4 regions of the Paenibacillus sp. YAE3 genome follow, and region 3 is predicted to be linked to each of the others. Evidence: riboswitches for the same ligand, from Rfam matches in the RefSeq annotation. Region 3 holds a riboswitch; each other region holds the start of a gene.
What was found. Region 3 has a riboswitch for cyclic di-GMP ahead of AC27KL_RS23680 (response regulator). Riboswitches for the same ligand answer to the same signal wherever they lie in the genome.

Region 1 (4,872 bases), on a different contig from region 3:
GCCTCTAAAGAAGCTGCTGTCGCGCGGCATCAGGACGCAAAAAAGATACGACCTTCATCGTATCCTGCAAACAGCAATATTCACGAAAGGTTACTTTTGAATGGCATACCAAATAATACGGGCGTTTTCCCGCTTTTTTTCGCGTATGCCTGCTATATTCAGTTTTAAGACCAAACCACCATATAAGTCGTTGCCATTAAAACACATCTCCCTTCATGTCAGGAACTCGCTTATCGCTAAGCTGTGTATAGAGTAATTTGTTTTGGAAAAAAAGTCAATGTATTACAGCGCTATACTGACGGTACGGATTGTGTCAGCCTGTTCTGCGATGCATCATTTGTGGGGCTTTGCATAATTTCGAGGTCTTGTTTAAGGAAGCAACTAATGATGAATTCCTGAAGTCTTTTGTGCTTACCCATTAGTGATTTGATGTGCCATTATACGTAGAGAGTATGACGGCCAGGTTTTTTTCGAAAATAAATTCCAATACGATATTGTTTTCTTTATCGAAATAACCTAGAACGTTGTCTTTTTCTCCTGTATCAGTTCTCGTATAATAGTTTTTGCCATAATTCTCAATAACATCTGCCTTGGAATCCCCGATGGAGATACCTTTTTCCGTGGTAAGCTTTTGGTCCGAAAAAAAATACTCTTTCACAACCCCATCTACGATTTTGAATTGAACATCTTCATTTTTACCGTAAATCAAATAATAAGTATCAGGCTCTTGTGACCGATGGATAGAATCCGGTTTACCAAAAACGTTCGTCACATCCTTTTCAATGGATCCGATCTTGATCCCGCCGATATTTTCCTTGGATAGATCTGTAGTATCCGTATTCTCGTAAAAATCCATTCGATTTTGTGAGCAGCCACTGAGGAACCCAATCAAAATGAATGAACAAAATAATGAATGAACTAATAAGGTGAAGTTCAACTTCTTTTTAGACACGATTTTTCGCTCCTTTTTTCAATGATTGGGCCCTAGTTGTTGTCATCGAGAAAAAACGGAATTTTAAAGGAAGATCCAAAAAAGGGACTGGTTCGGCCAGCCCCTCGTTCATTTCTTTTTCTCCAACTCCGCCTTTAATCTTGCATTCTCTTCCAACAGCTTTTGAACGTCCGGGATATCCTTGCCGGAAACCCAGCCATACAAATCGTCTCTTGCTGCATACTTCGGCAATTGATCATGAAGAACCATTTTAATGTGCCGTACATCATCAACATAATAGATCGGGACTTCTTCCATGACCGTTTGCTTAAACGCTTGAAACTCCTGATAGTGCTCAATTTCTGTAAAATCGTATGGCAGTTGTCTTAATCTCTCATCTGTGAGAACAAAAGCAAATCTAGGTTTTCCCGTTTCTCCGGCATATTCATATTCCCATTGCGTATAGCTTTTGGATTCATCATCGGGGAGCGTTAAACCATAGAATCCGCCAAGAATCAGGATATATACGTCGGAATCGTCGATCCATCTTTTCCTCATGTTCAGTGGACTTTCATTAAAAAATTGCTCGACTCCAGCAGGGATATGACCGGCTCGAAGTATGGATTCAACAGCGGCATGTCTATCTTCGATAAGATCGTAGTAAGTAGCCGATATATAAATTTGTAATTTTCTTCTCATAAGCCCACCCGAATGAAAGAATTAGTATAGATAGAATCTACCATTCTCTCACTTTATTTGTCAAAATTGGGGGGGTACAGATAAATTGAGCAGAGATGATGCAAACGGCTTCGATGGGATCTTTTTTGCGGAGACAATAAAGTAATAGCCGCAGTCTGCCACGGTCCCGCCGGCCTGATTAAGGACTTTGTTCAAACAAGCTTTTTTACAGCATAAATATGGGGCTTTATAGGCAGTCGCCGCATTCTTTCAAGTCAAAAAGTCATAGTTCTCCAAAATATTACAAATGGAGAGAAATGACTATAAAAATAAGGCCGTAGAACCTGATTTCATACGCTTTAATAATATACCCTTAGTATAATAGTTAAATTTCCAACTAAATACAAGATCGTAGGATCAAGGCAAACCCGTTGAAAAATGGGGACGCAAAGCTAAAGGGGCTAACGGATTTGCTGAAAAATGCAAATGCTACTGCCAGCCAGTTGCCGAATACGACGGAGGACTCCGTCTATTAGCGTTTGCTTTTGGATGGAGTTTTTATTTTTTTACACTAAAAAGCTCAGCACTGATGCAGCATGAGTATACCTGCGATCGTGAAATCCAACGCTATGTGGACAGACCGATTCAGAAAATATTCAGAATTGCCTCATATAATGTCAAAAGAAGCTACTAAAGTACTAAAGCAGACAAAATTCAACAACATCTAGTAGACTAGCCTATGATTTTGAGGAAGGCTAACAAATAGGAAGTTTTACTGCAAATCTTACATATATACACTCGTACGAAAAGAGCAAACCCGCTTGAAAATCGGGGACGCAAAGCTAAAGGGGCTAAAGGATTTGCTGAAAAATGCAAATGCTACTGCCAGCCAGCTGCCGAATACGACGGAAACCTCCGTCTACTTGCGCACTGTCCGCTAATGAGATGGGGGTTTTTTCACTTTATTTGGAGTACGTCGGTCTGGAAAAGGGTCAATGAAAGGTTTGCAGCATTGAAAGGAGCTGATGCTTTTTTTGATATACTCTGTTAGTTTGTTGAACCATTGAACGGGGCTAGATGCTTATTTTGAGGTAAGCGTAGATAGAGTAGAGCAAAAGTCCCAAGATATTTAAGAAAATTCGAATCTTCCCGCAACTGCTGGGAGGTACGAAATGAAACAGGAGGTTGAGATCGATTGTTAGCACGAAGAAGTAAGTTATTTTGGAAGAAACAGCTTATGGTTTTACTCGCGTTCATCGTTGTGGTTGGCGGCTTCCCAGCTGCGTTCGCATCGGTAGCGAAGGCGGCTGATTCAGCGCCTAATCTTATTGTGGATTATGAGTTTAGGGACCCCGGAAATGGAGGGTTGCCTGTTGATAAACTGGGTCACTCGAAACTGGAAGAGGTGTCCGGTGAACATACCTTTAATGGTAAGACTCGAATGTATGGCAACGCTACGAAAGGGTACGGAGCGGACAGTGCCGGCAGCTATTGGTATTGGACGGCAATTAATGAAGGGAAAGATGAAAAAGGTGGCGGATTTACGCTCGACATCGATCCAGTCGTTGATAAAGATATTTCTCGTAGTTACTCAGTAGGGGTTCGTTTTTCTTATGACAAGTTTAATCCTAATTGGACCAAAATCATTGATTATAAGGATAAAACGACTACAGAAGGATTTTATTTTACTGGTGATGGCGACAGAAAGTTGATGTTTTACAATGTAGGTACAAAAGGAGCAACAACTGCTGAACCAAAGCAAATTGTCGACATTATCGCTACAAGAAATAATGATTCGAAAATGTTTACTGCCTATATGATGATTAACGGGGAATTTCGCAAGGAAATTGAAATTAACGATTCAGGTGGAAAAGCTACCCCAATTGAGTTGCAAAATGGGAAAATTCGCTTCGGCTTTTTCCATGATGATCTTCCCACTATGGGGGTTGAGAGACCAGAAGGCGGCAAGGTGTATTCTATTAAATTCTGGGATGGAGCCATCACGCCTGCAAAAGCACTGGAAGCTACAGCGGTTAAGGGAACTGAAGCCGGAACGAAAATAACAGCCACACCTGAGAGTGGAAATTCTTTGATGGTGCTTGTTTCTGACACGCTTCTCCCATTTCCGCTTCAAGGGGAAGATGTTCCAGCGGGTGCTCAAGAATACACCTCGGGTTCTGACCTCAAAGGTGTAGATGCGAACACGAACAAATATGTTGGCGTCTATGAGGTTGATTCAAATGGAAAAATTGTTGGGTTCAAGTTAATTACACTGACAGAGAATGAGATTTTACCTCCTCCTTCTCCAGCCTTAGAGATCACTGAACCAAGTGGTACGGTGAACGTAACGAAACCTGCGATCAAAGGGAAAACGGAAGCAGGTACGGAAGTCACCGTAGTGATCAAAGACAAAGATGGCAACGTGGTTCCAAATGCCGGAGGAAAAGCCACTGTAGATGGAAACGGCGACTGGAGCTTTACACCATCGGAAGATTTGTCTGACGGAAAGTACACCATTGAAGTGACAGCTGAGAAAGACAGCAAAGTATCGAAAGTGTCAAGAGACATTACTGTGGATACGACAAACGTTGTCGACAAATCCGCGCTGAAACAGAAAGCGGAGGAAATCAACGGCAAGATCGCTGCAAGCGAATTGACCGGGTCCGACTACACCTCGGCAAGCTGGAACAATCTGACTAGCGCGCTTGATGCAGCAGAAAGCGTACTGCGTGATCCTGGTGCGACCCAGGATCAGGTAAACCAGGCTTTGGCTGCTCTGCAAGAGGCTGAGAAGAATCTGGTGAAGGTAGGCGGGGAGCTGGATGGACTGAAGCTTGCTGGACTGATCGAAGACGGTCAGGAAAAGCCGATCAATCTGACTCCGGATGTTGATTTGGAGAAATACAAGCATTATCAAGCTACGGTAACGGACGACGTATACGCTATCAGTCTGGATCCGAAGGCGAAACATCCGGACGAGACTCAGGTGAAGGTATACGTGAACAACACGGAGTATTCTGCCGATGAGTGGAGTAACCTTCCATTGAATGTAGGCGACAACACGATTATCGTTAGTGTTCAAGATAAGGCTGGCAAGGAAATCGATAAGTACACCATTACCATCGTTCGCGGAAACGCGGCCAATAAATTGGAATCGTTAGTTCCTTCTGTAGGAAGTCTGTCTCCGGCTTTCGATCCGAATCAGGATACCTACACGATGAGCGTAAGTAACAGCGTGTATCAGATTCAATTGACGCCGAAGG
Region 2 (4,872 bases), on a different contig from region 3:
GATGACAAAAAGACGTTACAATTCTTTAATCTGCTTCGGGTCCGCTTTCGTCGTTCAAGCATGGAACATGCCGGGCCGCGTCGAAGTTTGCGCCGACGGTGCGGCACGGTTCACGTCCGGGTTTGGTGCTTCCGGATCCAGTCGAACATCCGGTTGATCGCGTGCATGTGCATTTCGTAAGGCATGTGATGGCCGTATCCTTCGTACCAATGCAGCTCGGCGTCTTTGCCCAGGGCCTGAAGCCGTTCGTACATCCGGATGCCGTGCCCGGGGTCCACCTGTTGATCTTCGCTTCCGTGAACGATGAGGACCGGGCAGCGGATGCGCTCTGCCATGTGGAGGGGGGAGCGTGCTTCGTAAGCCGAGGGAATTTTGCGCGGATGGCCGACGACCCGTTTTAACATCCTCCGCAAATCCACCCGCTCCTCGTACGTTTGGGCGAGATCCGAGACGCCGCCCCAGAGGACGAGCTGCGAGATGAAATCCGTGTCCGCAGCCGCGGACGCGGCGTTTACGGAGCCCCGGGAAAAACCCATGGCCGCTATCCGTGTCGGATCGACGAACGGAAGTTCGGCAAGGAGCCGGCACGCCGCAGGAACGTCCTCCAGGTCGGCGCCGCCGAATTCATCCCGCCCTTCGCCGCCTTGCGTCCCCCGGTAAACCGGGGCGAAAACGATAAAACCGCTTTGTGAAAAACGCTCGAGCCATTCGGTTTTGACCTGCCCGACCCGGCCGATGCCGCCGCGGCAATAAACAAGAACGGGCCATTTCCGTTCATGGATATCCAGCCGCTCTCGCTTGGCGTTGTTCGCGATGACGGTCATGGGAAGCCGCTTCCCGTCGTATATTTTCCGGACATGCGCTTCCAGCGTTTCCGGTTCGATTTTGTATCCATACGGAAGGGAGAGATAACCCTTTACCTTATATTCGCCGGAGCGGTATGTCATATGAATCATCATGGAGATCAGCTGCCTTTTCGTTTGCTTGTCCTTATTGCTGCATGTTCGGATTTCAAGTGCGGCCACCAAAGACTACAGGCAGTCCCAGGTATAATACACGTTCGAAAAATCCAATCGGGCCAGATCCTCGCGGCGGATAAAAAAATTGCCGACGCCGGAATCCCCCCAAGAGACATAGTACTGCTGGTCGTCCCCTTCGATGTCCAACTGAAGAAGAAGCTCCCAATCCCCTTCCGGCCTGGGATCTTCCTGCGCAAAGTAAGGGTACCCTCCGATGCGCGACCCGCTGGAATCCGCCAAATCCCAATATTTCGAGTAGGCGGTTTTGTCCCGGTCGAACGAGGGCAGATCCACCTTTTCGGAAGTCCGATCCACTAGCGGGATGTACTGCTTCTCAAGGTTTCCGGTCAGCTTGTAAGGCCCCCCCAAAACCGGACTGTACAAGTCGGGATCTTCCGGGCGGTAAGGATCGATTTCCTCCGTTTGGGCCGCTTCTTCGGCATGAAGGATGCGGTAGGATTGATCAAAAAGACCGAACGTATCGTCCTGCTTCACAAAAAAACTCGTCAATCCGCGGGTAGGGAACCCTTCCAGAGGCGGCATTTGCGCCCAATTGATTTGGGCGACGAAGAGGTAGTCGTTTCCGTCTTCAGCCCGGGGCCATGCGGATTGGGGCGGAAGCCAAGGCGTTCCTCCCACCTTGCTGTCGGTCATCCGTACGGTTTCTTTCGTGAGTTTCAGCTTCACCGACGGTTTGGCCGTTTTTTCGAGGTATTCCAAAAATTCCGGGGTCCACCCGTTGTTGCCGTCAAGAAATTGCATCTTGATTTTCCCCCTCGGTTCAATAATCATGTATCATTTTTTTCTCGCATGAGGAAACCAAACCTACGAGTATTTTAGCCGAGCGGCAGCATGGCCGCAAACGGGCGGCCGATGCGTATCCGGAACATGAATTACCCGGTTGCCGCTTCAATCTTTTCGTTGCATTTATTAAATTTGTCATTTATATTCATAGTGTAGTTACATAAAAAACGAATATTTTCCTTTTTTCTCAAAATCACAGGTTTTTCCTTCCGCTTTTCCTGCAAGAATCGCGGAAGTTCTATATGATACGACATCGTACGATAATGGCAAACCCACTGAAAAGTGGCGACGCAAAGCTACAGGGGCTAAGGCGGATCCCATCCGCTATGCCAGCCAGTTACCGAATACGACGGAGGCCTCCGTCTATTTCTTCACGCGCATAGACGGGGGCTTTTTGTGTTTTCTATTAAAGTACGGTGTTTCTTATCAGTTCTACATAAAGGGGGGGGGAGCAGTTCTCGTTAAGGTGTTGTCGTAGCCGGTGTCAGTCAGCAAGCCTCAAAACGAACGATAATACAAAGGAGATGGATGATTGTGATTCCAAACCAGGTTAGTCGATTATTGAAGGACAAAATAACGCTTGTTAAACTGCCAGAAGGTCCCGATCTCGCGCTTGTCGGTCCTGTCCGGCTCCCGGTACAATTGGAGGAGCGGGAGGTTACATTCAACTGGTATACTTGGTTAAAAACGGAGAGCGCTTCATTTCAGGTGGAAGATGTTCTCGATACCCTGCCGTTTGCAGATCTTGCCTCATACCAGCAATCATCCGTGCTTGTTTACGGTGATTTTGCCAACGCGGAGCATGCGTTGATTCGGATGCACAGCATTTGCCATACCGGGGACATCTTTGGAAGCAAACGATGCGATTGCGGGTACCAGCTGCGCCGATCCATGAACATGATCGTCGACAACGGCAGCGGGGCTCTCTTTTATTTGGCCAATCACGAAGGACGCGGAATCGGGCTTTTCTCCAAATCGTTGGCTTATCTGCTGCAGGAAGAGGGATACGATACGGTAGAAGCCAATCACGCTTTGGGCTTTCCGGATGATCTGCGGTCCTATGACGAGGCGATACAGGTTCTTCAGGCATTGCGGCAGAAACCGGTAAGCCTCATTACGAACAATCCGCGCAAATTGCAATCATTGCGGGAAAAAGGGCTTGCATCCGATCATCACGTATCGATTTGGGGCGATGTATCGAAACATAATACCCGATATTTGGCAACGAAAATCGAAAAATCGGGCCATATTTACAATCCCCTGAGCGAAACCGTCAAGCTCGGCTAAGGAGGCCCCGCATGAACCCGGATCAACATTATATGAAGCTGGCGCTGGACCTGGCGGCCACCGCAAGCGGAAAAACGAACCCCAATCCCGTCGTCGGCGCGATCATTGTGAAGGACGGACAAGTTGTCGGCGTGGGCTTTCACCGAAAAGCCGGAGAACCCCATGCGGAGGTCCATGCGTTCCGTATGGCGGAAGGACATACCAACGGTGCAACTCTTTACGTGACTCTTGAGCCCTGCTCCCATTACGGAAAAACGCCTCCATGCGCAGAGCTGGTTGCCAGCTCCGGAGTAACGCGCGTTGTGGTGGCTATGCAGGATCCGAATCCGATGGTCGCCGGACGGGGGATTCAACTGCTCCGAGATAAAGGGATTGAAGTCGAAGTGGGCGTGTTGGAAGCGGAAGCCAAAAGACTTAACGAACGATTCGTCCATAATATGACCAAACGTCGGCCGTTCATAATTTCCAAGGTCGCCATGACGCTGGACGGGAAGTTAGCTGCATCTTCGGGCCATTCGAAGTGGGTTACGGGCGAGGAAGCGCGCCAGGAGGTGCATCGGCTGCGAAATGAAGTCGATGCCATCTTGGTCGGCATCAACACGGTGCTGGCTGATAATCCCCGCCTGACTACCAGACTGCCGGAAAAGGGGAAAAACCCTGTACGGATCATCCTGGATTCCAATTTGCGGTTGCCCGAGGATGCCCATATAACCGACTGCACGGCGGCCAAGACCTGGATCGCCACGAAGGAGGATGCGGATCCGGAGAAAGTCAACAGGCTGAAGCAAAAAGGGCTGGAGATTCTTTTCGTTCCTTCGACCCGGCTCGGGCTTGACCTCCGGCGATTATCGGAAATGTTATACGAAAAGGGAATTACCGACCTGCTTGTCGAGGGCGGCAGCGAAGTCAACGCCTCATTCCTTCGCGCCAACCTCATTGACAAATGGTTGATTTATATCGCACCCAAAGTTTTGGGAGGACGCGGTTCCCTCACGCCATACGGCGGTCCGGATTTGGAAACGATGGATGAAGCGTTGAACGTGCGGATTCACTCCGTCCGGCAAATCGAAGAAGATCTTTGCATCACGGCGTATCCGAAGTACGGCTGATGTATGGAGGTCCAGGTCTCCGAACGGGTATTGGCGCTAGCGCCCCCCTTTTTTTAGGCTAGGATTTTTAATATTCAATAAATTTACTTACAATGACAATGACGAGCCGCCATGGCCGTCATTTTTTTTCTCTTCGGAATGAACGGCGGTGAGGGGGATTAAGCGGAAAATGGATCAAGACCGGAAAAATGAAGATGATCATTGCGGAAGGAACAACAACAATTTAAAAGGTGTTTTAGACATAAAATCGGGCGCCCCTTTCGGGACGCCCTTTCATGGGAGAGGAGAAACCGGACGAAGAGCTTATGGGGAAACGTAAGCTTTCCGCGGTTGTCTACGACATTCATTGATGTCGATAGTTAAAGCATTCCCCGTAATCCCCGGTTTATACATCCCTTGCCAAAAAAAATTGTCCGAGGTCTTCGTTTTTCAAATTTGGGGTGATTATGGTACGATATCGTCAGAAATGAGCAGCATTAGACAAATATTCTGATTGACGAAAATGGGTGAAGCAACATGAGAGTAGTATCGGGAAGCGCCAAAGGAAGACCGCTGAAGGCGGTTCCGGGCATGGGGACGCGTCCGACGACGGATAAGGTGAAGGAAGCGATTTTCAGCATGATCGGTCCTTTTTTTGACGGGGGAGTCGCCCT
Region 3 (4,872 bases):
CGGATATATGAAGCAACACGGGATCGCCATGCTGCTGCTCGACGGGGAATTGCTGCCGTGGAAGGCGCTCGGAGAAGGGCTGATCGAACGCCAGTTCAAGCCGATCGAAAAAGCGCTGGAAACGGAGCTGGCGTTTTTGCGGCATAACGGATTCGAGCCGGCTTTGCAACAGCTGACGGAACAATACGATGCCAGCGGGTTCGAGCAGGACCAATACCATACCGCCAAAATCGTCTTAAGCGAAAAATACGGCGCCAGCGTTTATCAAACCTATAAGCACCTTCATGACGTCCGGGAGAGCAGCGTGCCGCTTGCCGAACATGTCCGGGCGTACGAAGTCTATAAGAAGCAGCTGGAGCTGTATGCGGAAGATGCGGAAATGGAGTATAAGCCGTTTGCCGTGTTGAAAATCGTATACGACGATGGGCGGGAGGAATTGCCGGCATGGAGCACCTCGGAGATGTACCGTTTCCTTTCGGAGGATGAAGCGATCACGCTGGATTTGTCCGATCCGGATAGCGACGCCCGGGCCGAAAGCTACTTTGGCAAGCTGACCACGGAAAAGCATATGGAAGGAGTCGTCATCAAGCCGGAGACGTGGAATGGCCGGACGGTACCCTACATGAAGGTGCGCAATCCCGACTATTTGACGATCGTATACGGCTACGATTACCGGTTCCCGCACAAATACCGCAAGCTGATGAAGCAAAAAAGCATTATGCGCAAGCTGCGGACATCCTTGAACGAACATCGGCTTGGCGTGCGGATGCTGGAAGTCAAATTCGGGGAGATTTCCCCTCAGCATCAGGCCTATCAGGAAATCGCCGCCAATCTGCTGTTCGAGGTCGGCCAGGAACGGGAGATCGATCCGCGGCTGTAAACGAAAAACAGCTTGAAATCCGCCCCCGAACGTTACGTTCGGGGGATTGCCGCAATCAGCGCGTCTGCTGTTTCCATTGTTCATACCACGCCAAGATTCTCGGAGGGAAAGCAAGCTCCAGCTCCCGCATTCTGGTGGCAAGGAGCCAGTACTGCTCTTCGACGCCGCTTGTGTCGCCCAGGCTGTCGTAAAGCGTCATTAGGGTCAGATACGTTTCTTCCCGGTCGGGCAGCTGCCGCTGAATGCGCAGATTCACGTGAATCGCTGCTTTCGTTTTCCCGCGGTCCATATAAAACCGGGCCAGGTTCTCCGCGTGCTGCAGCCACAAGAGCCGGATTCGTTCCCGTTCGTATTCGGCCCACAGGTACTCGTATTCCCCCAGATAATTCCCTTCGAACTGATCCAGGACCTGCTCGTGTTCCTCCGCGTTCGTGAGGTCTATAGTTTCTAACCGCTTAAGCCGATGCTCCCATTCCTCGACGTCCACTCGGGCTCCCCCGATGGTGAGCCGGTATCCGGCTTCAAGTTCTCCTTTGATGATGCGGATCATCGTCAGACCGGCCTTGGACAGGGTTTGGCGGATATGATAGATTGTCGTGTACAGCTGCTGGGTCGCCCGGGACACTTCAAAATCGGGCCATAAAAGCTCGATTAACGTGCCGCGATCGACCGTACGCTCGCGGTGGTGAAGCAAATAAGCGAACAGCTCCTGCGCTTTGTTCGTGCGCCACTTCAACGTTTGCGGCTCCATCCCGGGAAGCTGGACCCGAAGCTGATTGAAGCACAGGAAAAGCGGCGTTTTCGCATTGCCGGACGCTTCGGGATCTTCCTGAAGCCTTTCGCGCAAACGCTGAACGGTCAGGCGCAAGCGGTCCAAGCGCACAGGTTTCATAATATAGTCCAGCGCATAAAGCTCAAAAGCGCGTACGGCATATTGGTCGTAGCCCGTCACGAAGACGATTTCAGTGTGCGGAACGGCAGCCTGCAATTGTTCGCCGAGCTCAAGTCCGTTCATTTCAGGCATATGGATGTCGAGAAAGACGACGTCGGGTCGCTGTTTGACCGCAACTCCAACCACCTGATAAGGATTTGAACATAAGCCCACGACGTTAACGCCACCGATATCGTATTCAAGTTTCTTTTTAAGATATTCCAGAGCTAATGGCTCATCGTCGACTAGTAAAGCCCTCATCCTGATTCCACCTTTATTCGTATTGCCTTCCTTGCGGTTATGCAGGAAAAGAAAAAACCTCCGTCAAGCAGCAGGCATGCTAAATAGGACGGAGATTCCCGTCGTATTCGGCAGCTGGCTGGCATTGGCATTTGCTGCTCTGGCAAAACCGTTAGCCCCTGTAGCTTTGCGTCCCCGTTTTTCAAGCGGGTTTGCCATTTATCGTACGAGCGTATATTCAAGTAGAGTGAGTAAACAAATGAATTATACAAGAACCGTCTGAATATTTTCTGAACTTGGTCTGAACCGCGGAATCGGAGACGCTGAAACATCCTGATATTAAAACAACCATTGCCGAAAAGCCGGTCAATGGTTGTTTTTTGCAGTGCCGATTATTTATCGATCATGTCGGTTGTTTTCAGCATTCTGGCAATCAGCGCGGTGACTCCGGCACGCGTCATTGGCGCTTTCGGACTCAGAACTTCAGGCCCGTTGCCTTGAAGAATTCCGGCTTCGATCAATTGCGCCTCATCCGCTTTTGCCCAAGCAGCTGCGTCAATAAATTTTGAATTTCTGCAATATGCCTTAAAAATTGTTTAACAACCGGACCTATACAAAACCTATACAATTTTCGAAAACCTTCCTTTATATAGGGGGCTTATTGAAGATCGCTTATTTAGGAATTCTTCTTGCATTTCATGGTTTATTTACATATATTCATATACATAGTAATTCGATATATCGTAAATCTAGGTATAAGGAGATCGTCGGATGGCAGTCAATAAAGAGCTGCTTAAAGGCAGCACCGCTATTTTAGTGCTCACGTTGTTGAACAAGAAGGAAATGTACGGCTACGAACTGATCAAAGAGATCGAGCGAAGCTCGGAGGGGGTATTTTCGATGAAGGAAGGAACGTTATACCCCATCCTGCATTCCCTGGAGGCCGAAGGTTGGCTGGATGCCTATTGGAGCACGCACGACGGGCGCAAACGCAAGTATTACCGCATTACCGACCGGGGCAGAGGCCAACTGAAAGAAAAAACGCAAGAGTGGGTACAATTCCGGACCGCGGTGGATCGGGTTATAGGGGAGGGAACATCGTGAACCAGCTTGAACAATTTGCGGTCGTTGCCGCATTTTTGAACCGGGTATGCAGACACGTTCGCGCCAAGGAGCTGCATGCGGATATCCGCGAGGAGCTTACATCCCACGTGGCGGAACGAATGGAGCTTTTGCTTGAGGAAGGGATGCCCGAGGAAGAGGCTGCCGCGAAGGCGGTCCGCCAGATGGGGGACCCGGATGCGATTGGGCGCAACCTACACCAGGCTCATAAGCCTGCCGTGGAATGGAAGATGTTTGTTATTATAGCGGCGATGGCGCTTTTGGGCATTTTCGGAGTGTTTGCCGCCCAGCAAATCGGGAATGTACCCGAAATTCGGCACGAGGCTTGTCGAAAATAAAGTGCTGTTTACTCTTATGGGCATGGCCTTCCTGATGGTTTTCTACTTTATCGATTACCGCAAACTACAAAAGCATTCGGCCGTGCTGTTTTACGGCATGTTACTTCTGATGTTGCTTACCCTTTGTGCAGGGATCGACCTCAACGGAAGGAAAGTGTTTCTCGCGTTTGGACCGTTTGGCGTCAATATCATGGCCGTTTCGCTTCCGATACTCGTCTTGGGGCTGGCGGGTATGAAGCCGGCTAAGGATTGGCGCGGAGCGGAGCACCTTGTTCAGCTGGTCGGCAGGGGAGTGTTTCCCGTTGTGTTGTTTTCCTTAGGATCTTCCTGGTTTTACGGCCTAATCTATCTCGCTGCTTTTTTCTTGCTGACTTGGAAAACAAAAAAGAGCGGCACCCAATTTTTGTTGCTGGCCCTTCCGCTGCTGTCTTTATACATTTTCGCCCTTACCCGAGCCAGCCAATTATACCATCGTCTTCATGCGTTTCTATATCCGGCGGGGGAGGGCAGCCATCAGTTGTTTCAAACCAAGGCGGCGATTCTTTCGGCGGGCTGGTTCGGGCATGGATTTGCCGCTCGGCTGGATACGCTCCCTTATGTGTACGCCGACTCCTTGTTCCCTTATCTGATTTATTGTTTCGGTTGGGGATTCGGCATCCTCATCGCTGGGCTGGCGTTCTGGTTTATGGTCCGGGTCTGGAAAATGAGGGACCGCATCCATGACGAATATGCAAGAAGAATCGTCGCCGGATTCATGAGCCTCTTCGCCATCCGGATGTTCTGGCCGATTCTCATGTCCTTCGGCATCGTCCCGATTGTCAGCGAGGTGCTGCCTTTCATAGGGTACAGCAGTATGATGCAAGTCTTCGATTTTGCCGCTGCAGGGCTGCTGCTGTCGGTTTTCCGGCGGAAAAACATGATTCCGAGGGAGATGGGAGAAGCACTGCCGAGGCGATGACATTTGAATGCTTCCGAATCACAACAAGCCCTTCCGACTTCCGCAATCGGAAACTTGTTTGTGTTCGGTTTATGGCGGTCTGACGCTCTGTTGCCTTCCGGGAAAGTCTGCGTTACCTTAAGCGTACAACATGCTTCTGAATAAAATCTGAATCACCAGGGAGATTGCAAAGCACGGCCCCCGAAAAAGCGCGTATGGGATTAATTGGATGGACCTCTTTTGAAAAAGGTGGTACGTTGAATGGGCATACGCACAGGAACATACATAGGGGGAATCAAGGTTGAAAAGAATTTTTCTAAGCATGATGGCGCTGCTGACGGTGTTTGTTTTTGCCGGTGCGTCAGCACAGGCCGAAGCCGTTCAGGAACGGACGCTTCAAGGGCAAGGAGTCATTTTGAAGGGA
Region 4 (4,872 bases), on a different contig from region 3:
CATGAGCACTCGCGGCAAAAAATCGACGTCTGGGGAGCGGCAACGCTTGTGGGCGCCGTCGTCAGCCTCATGTTCGCGCTCGAGCTCGGCGGCAACAAATATGCATGGGATTCCTTCGTCATTTTAGGTTTGTTTGCGGCGTTTGCCGTGCTGTTCATCGCGTTCCTGCTGATTGAGCGCAAGGCGGCGGAACCGATCATCTCGTACGACATGTTCCGGAAAAGGCTGTTTGCGGCAAGCAGCGCGGCCGCATTGTTTTACGGGGCGGCTTTTATTACGGCGGCGGTGTATATTCCGATTTTCGTCCAAGGCGTCATGGGCGAGAGTGCAACTAACTCCGGATTGATACTACTCCCCCTCACGCTGAGCTCGGTTGTCGCTTCGCAAGTCGGTGGCATGCTTTCCGCCAAAATGACGTTCCGCAGAGTCATGGTCTTCTCGGCCGTCGTGTTTTTGCTCGGCATGTATTTGCTTGCCACGATTACGCCGGAAACGTCCCGGACGGTGCTCTCGCTTTATATGATGATTACCGGCTTTGGCATCGGCTTTTCGTTTTCCGTGCTCAGCATGTCGGCTATCCAAGGGATGGATGTGCGGCAGCGGGGGTCGGCCAACTCAACGATTTCTATTCTGCGTTCGCTCGGGATGACGATCGGAATTACCGTCTTCGGCATCATTCAGCGCAACGATTTTAATAATCAACTGGCGGAAAGGCTTGGGGGTTCGGGGGAAAACATGCCGGCAAACGCCGACCCGCAGCAGCTCTTATCGCCTGAGATGAGAGCGCTGATTCCGAGGCCCGTCATGGAAAAAATCAGCGCGGCGCTTTCGCTTTCCGTCGATCACGCGTTTCTGTGGGCGCTCCTTCCGGTGTTTTTCGCCTTGCTTTCGGTGTCGATGATGGGCGCGGGGCGGATGCAGTTCGCCCAAGAGCCTTCCCCCGCGCAATCCCGAACGAAGGCTTAATGGGATTATCGAACAGAGCCGTTGCGCTCCGGCTGCCATATTGCTGTCGACAAGGGTCCATGATTGGGTAATACTTGAATTAAATACGGTCAACATTAGGAGGCTGGTCGCTCATGAAAGTGATTATTACCCAGGAAGAAGCGGTGGAAAAAGGAATTTGGCCTGAAGTCATGAACATGTTCGGCGTGGACGACGAAGACGAGGTATGGCCGTCCGAGGAATTTATTTTGACCGAAGAGCAGGCGCGCAAGCTCAAACTGATTCCTTGACTTGTGCCATAAACGGCTTTCACGGCAAGGAGCGAAGAAGGGGAGAAGGTGAAACGCATCGCGACGATATATACCGTAAATCTTAACGATTGGCGGGAAGGCGCCGGCGCGGATATGCAGCGGCTGCTCGCCTTTTTGCCTGATGAAGCAAGGTCCCGGGCCGCGAGGCACAGATCGGAGCGGGACGCGGAGCGCGTGATCGTTTCCGATGCCTTGAAACGGGTGACGGCTTGTCTCGAAAAGGGGCTACGGCTCCGGAACGTGGAGTTTGCCAGGGATGGTTACGGCAAACCATTCCTGGCAGGCGTTCCCGGCTATTATTTTAACGTGTCCCACGCCAAGGATTGGGTCGTATGCGCCGTGGGCGCCAGGGGACCGATCGGCATCGATGTCGAGCATATCGGCCGGGCGGAAGCGGAAGCAGCCGAGTTGTGCTTTACGCCACGGGAGCTTACTGAATGGAGAAGGCAGCCCGCCGAACGTCGGGATGCCTTCTTTTTCGAGTTGTGGACGCTTAAAGAAAGTTATTCCAAAGCCGTCGGCAAAGGCCTTTCGATCGGCTTGTCCAAGCTGGAGACGATCAGGCATCCTTCCGGGATTCGCATCATGCATCAAGGCGGGATCGATCCGGAGCTGCATCTTCAAGTCGTCCCGTTTGACCCCGACTACAAGTTATCCGTTTGCATGCCGCTGGAGGAGCAAGCGGCCGCTGTCCGGCGCTTTTCTCCCGATGGGCTGCTGGACGCGTTAAAGTCATGTTCTGAAGCCGGGGACTAAGGGGCGGGGGGCTTTTCCAATGATAACCTATGGCATTTCCCATAATTTCGGGATATAGACACTTTTATTACCTCTTATTGGAAGGATCTAACCTGTACTTTAACTATAAACATGATATATTAAAAGTGTATTTTTCAGATATTTCATTTATTTTCAGCAATATCTGAAATACCGCACTTTGAAAACTCAAGCCAAAGGTAAACCTGCCGAAAGGCAGGGGCACAAAGCTAAAGGGGCTTCAGGCGGCAAGATCCTTGATCTTATCGCTATGCCAGCCAGCTGCCGAAAGACGTTTTCGCGATCGAAGGAACTCTACTCTCGGCAAGTAGAGTTTTTTTGTTTTTAATTTTTTTCTATACAGAATCCTATGATCAAGCAAAGGAAAGATGAACATGTCGGTGTTAACAACAGGAAAGTCCAACTTGGATGAATGGAATCGGTATGTGAAGCAATTGGAAGAACGGACGATACTGCGCATTCATTCTGGAAAGGCGTCCATTCCAATGCAAAGGGTTATGTATCGCTGGCCGGAGGAAACGGGGCGTCAAATTCGGCAGGCATGCGAGACCGCGCGTATCGAACCAAGCGTGCTGCTGAGTGCGGCATGGGGCATGCTGCTGATCCGGTATTTGCGCCGGGAGGAGGTTGCGTTCGCCGTCGTCGCGTCCGCCGAGCAAGCCTATCCGCTCATAACGAAAGCGGACGGGGCAACGACGCTGCAAAGTCATGTGCTTCAGGTTGCCGCCGCCATGAAGGAGCATGCGGCCAAGTCGGCGGCTTTCGATGAAATTGCCGGTATTTGCGCCGGCCTGGACGAAGGATCCCCGGTATGCAACACCGCCATTGGGACGGGGAGCGGCATAGGCCCGGACGAGCTGCAGGGCAAATTCGAGCTGGCGGTCTCGCTGGATCGGCACGAAGCGGGCGGCTTCGAGGTTTGGCATGCGGACGGCATGTTCCCCGGCGATTTTATTCGGCGCATGTGCCGGCATTTGCAGCATATCATGGCCGCATGGGCGGCAGGTTCAAACATGACGATCGGCGGCTTGAAGCTGCTGACGGAAGACGAGGAGGCCCAGCTTGCGGGCTGGAACCAAACGGCTGCGCATGCCGAATTAGACCGGACCATCCACGGCTTGTTTGAGGATCAGGCACACAAGGCTCCGGATAACATCGCGGTGGTCTACCAAGGTGAATCGTTGACGTACGGCCAGCTGAACGAAAAAGCGGACAGATTGGCCCGCGAATTGGTACGGAGGGGAGCCGGCCGGGAGCGGATCGTCGGCATCATCGCGACGCCGTCCCTTGAGATGATCGTCGGGACGCTGGCGATCCTGAAAACGGGCGCGGCCTACTTGCCGATCGATCCGGCGTATCCCGCCGACCGCATCACGTATATGCTCGAAGACAGCGGAACGGAGCTGCTTGTCACCGAGCCGAAGGTCAGACTGGACGGAAAAGTCCGCTTCAAAGGCCAGATGGTTTGCGCGGCGGAGTTTTCTGCCGATACTCGCGGCGAATCGGAGGCTGCCGATGTGGAGATGCGGAATGTGCGCGAATCTGCGGAACCGGGCGACATGGCTTACGTGATCTACACTTCCGGTTCGACGGGAAGGCCGAAAGGCGTAATGGTCGAGCACCGATCGCTTGTCAATCTGTGCGCCTGGCACATCAGGGAATTCGGAGTGACCGAAAAGGACCGGGCCACCAAATACGCCGGGTTCGGCTTTGACGCTTCCGTGTGGGAGATGTTTCCGTATCTGGTGTCGGGGGCGGCGATTCACGTCATTCCCGAAGAGATCCGCCTGGATTCGACGCAGCTGCATGCGTACTTTAAGCGGCACGGCATTACGATCAGCTTTTTGCCGACCCAGTTCTGCGAGCATTTCATGACGATGGACCATCCGACGCTGCGCGTTCTTTTGACGGGCGGGGACAAGCTGAAATCGTTCAGCAGGCAGAACTATGACCTGTACAATTGCTACGGCCCGACGGAAAACACCGTGGTCACGACGGCCTATAAGGTCACGGAGTTGACGCCGAACATTCCGATCGGTTATCCGGTCGATAACTCGAGGGTCTACATTCTGGACGCATACGGGCATCCGCAGCCTGTCGGCATTGCCGGCGAATTGTGCATTGCTGGAAGCGGGCTGGCGCGCGGTTATTTGAACCAGCCGGAGCTGACCGGGCAGAAGTTTGTTCCCGGGGGCATAACCGGAGAAAAACGGCTGTACCGGACGGGAGACTTGGCAAGATGGACGGAAGACGGCGCCATCGAATTCCTCGGGCGGATCGACCACCAGGTCAAAATCCGCGGCTTCCGGATCGAAACCGGCGAAATCGAACACCGGCTGCTGCAGCACCCGCAGGTGTCCGAAGCCGTCGTCATCGATCTCGAGGACGCATCCGGCGCCAAATATTTGTGCGCATACGTTGTGGCGGACGGGGAATTGGCCTACGGCGAAATGAAGGCGTTTTTGGCGGAGCAATTGCCGGATTACATGGTTCCTTCCAAGTTGGTAGGGCTTCAAGAGCTTCCGCTAACGGCCAACGGCAAGGTCGACAGACGTGCGCTTCCCGCCCCCGCGGCTTCGCTCGACGAGGGACGTTACGAAGCCCCGGCCGGCGAATGGGAAGAAGAAGTGGCGGCCATATGGAGCGAGGTGCTGGGCTTGGGCCGCGTGGACGCCTGCGAGTCGTTTTTTACGGCGGGCGGGGATTCGCTGAAGGCCGTCCTGCTGCAAGCCAAGCTTGAGCGGCGTTTCGGCGCATCCGTACCGGTCACGCTGCTGTTCGAACGGCCGACGGTTCGGGAGCAAGCGGAATGGATCGAACAAGCGGCTTCGGAATCGTCTTA

Region 1: it holds a riboswitch for cyclic di-GMP, as region 3 does, so the genes downstream of both, AC27KL_RS24230 (cadherin-like beta sandwich domain-containing protein) here and AC27KL_RS23680 (response regulator) in region 3, are expected to answer to the same signal.
Region 2: it holds a riboswitch for cyclic di-GMP, as region 3 does, so the genes downstream of both, AC27KL_RS07595 (GTP cyclohydrolase II) here and AC27KL_RS23680 (response regulator) in region 3, are expected to answer to the same signal.
Region 4: it holds a riboswitch for cyclic di-GMP, as region 3 does, so the genes downstream of both, AC27KL_RS21500 (amino acid adenylation domain-containing protein) here and AC27KL_RS23680 (response regulator) in region 3, are expected to answer to the same signal.

The regions. Positions count from the first base shown of each region.
Region 1 is NZ_BAAIYF010000016.1:4,926-9,797, reverse strand. It holds gene AC27KL_RS24240 (hypothetical protein) at 419-952, opposite strand; gene AC27KL_RS24235 (DUF4062 domain-containing protein) at 1,061-1,630, opposite strand; cyclic di-GMP riboswitch class I at 2,021-2,120, shown strand; cyclic di-GMP riboswitch class I at 2,410-2,510, shown strand; gene AC27KL_RS24230 (cadherin-like beta sandwich domain-containing protein) at 2,805-4,872, shown strand, end outside.
Region 2 is NZ_BAAIYF010000003.1:339,390-344,261, forward strand. It holds gene AC27KL_RS07585 (alpha/beta hydrolase family protein) at 111-959, opposite strand; gene AC27KL_RS07590 (YwqG family protein) at 1,032-1,781, opposite strand; cyclic di-GMP riboswitch class I at 2,079-2,168, shown strand; gene AC27KL_RS07595 (GTP cyclohydrolase II) at 2,355-3,110, shown strand; gene ribD (bifunctional diaminohydroxyphosphoribosylaminopyrimidine deaminase/5-amino-6-(5-phosphoribosylamino)uracil reductase RibD) at 3,122-4,219, shown strand; gene rsmD (16S rRNA (guanine(966)-N(2))-methyltransferase RsmD) at 4,736-4,872, shown strand, end outside.
Region 3 is NZ_BAAIYF010000015.1:4,925-9,796, reverse strand. It holds gene AC27KL_RS23685 (metallophosphoesterase) at 1-880, shown strand, start outside; gene AC27KL_RS23680 (response regulator) at 936-2,072, opposite strand; cyclic di-GMP riboswitch class I at 2,179-2,278, opposite strand; gene AC27KL_RS23675 (S-layer homology domain-containing protein) at 2,444-2,572, opposite strand; gene AC27KL_RS23670 (PadR family transcriptional regulator) at 2,823-3,155, shown strand; gene AC27KL_RS23665 (permease prefix domain 1-containing protein) at 3,152-3,511, shown strand; gene AC27KL_RS23660 (FtsW/RodA/SpoVE family cell cycle protein) at 3,474-4,469, shown strand; gene AC27KL_RS23655 (stalk domain-containing protein) at 4,750-4,872, shown strand, end outside.
Region 4 is NZ_BAAIYF010000012.1:64,638-69,509, reverse strand. It holds gene AC27KL_RS21515 (MFS transporter) at 1-966, shown strand, start outside; gene AC27KL_RS21510 (hypothetical protein) at 1,080-1,235, shown strand; gene AC27KL_RS21505 (4'-phosphopantetheinyl transferase family protein) at 1,284-2,012, shown strand; cyclic di-GMP riboswitch class I at 2,199-2,299, shown strand; gene AC27KL_RS21500 (amino acid adenylation domain-containing protein) at 2,516-4,872, shown strand, end outside.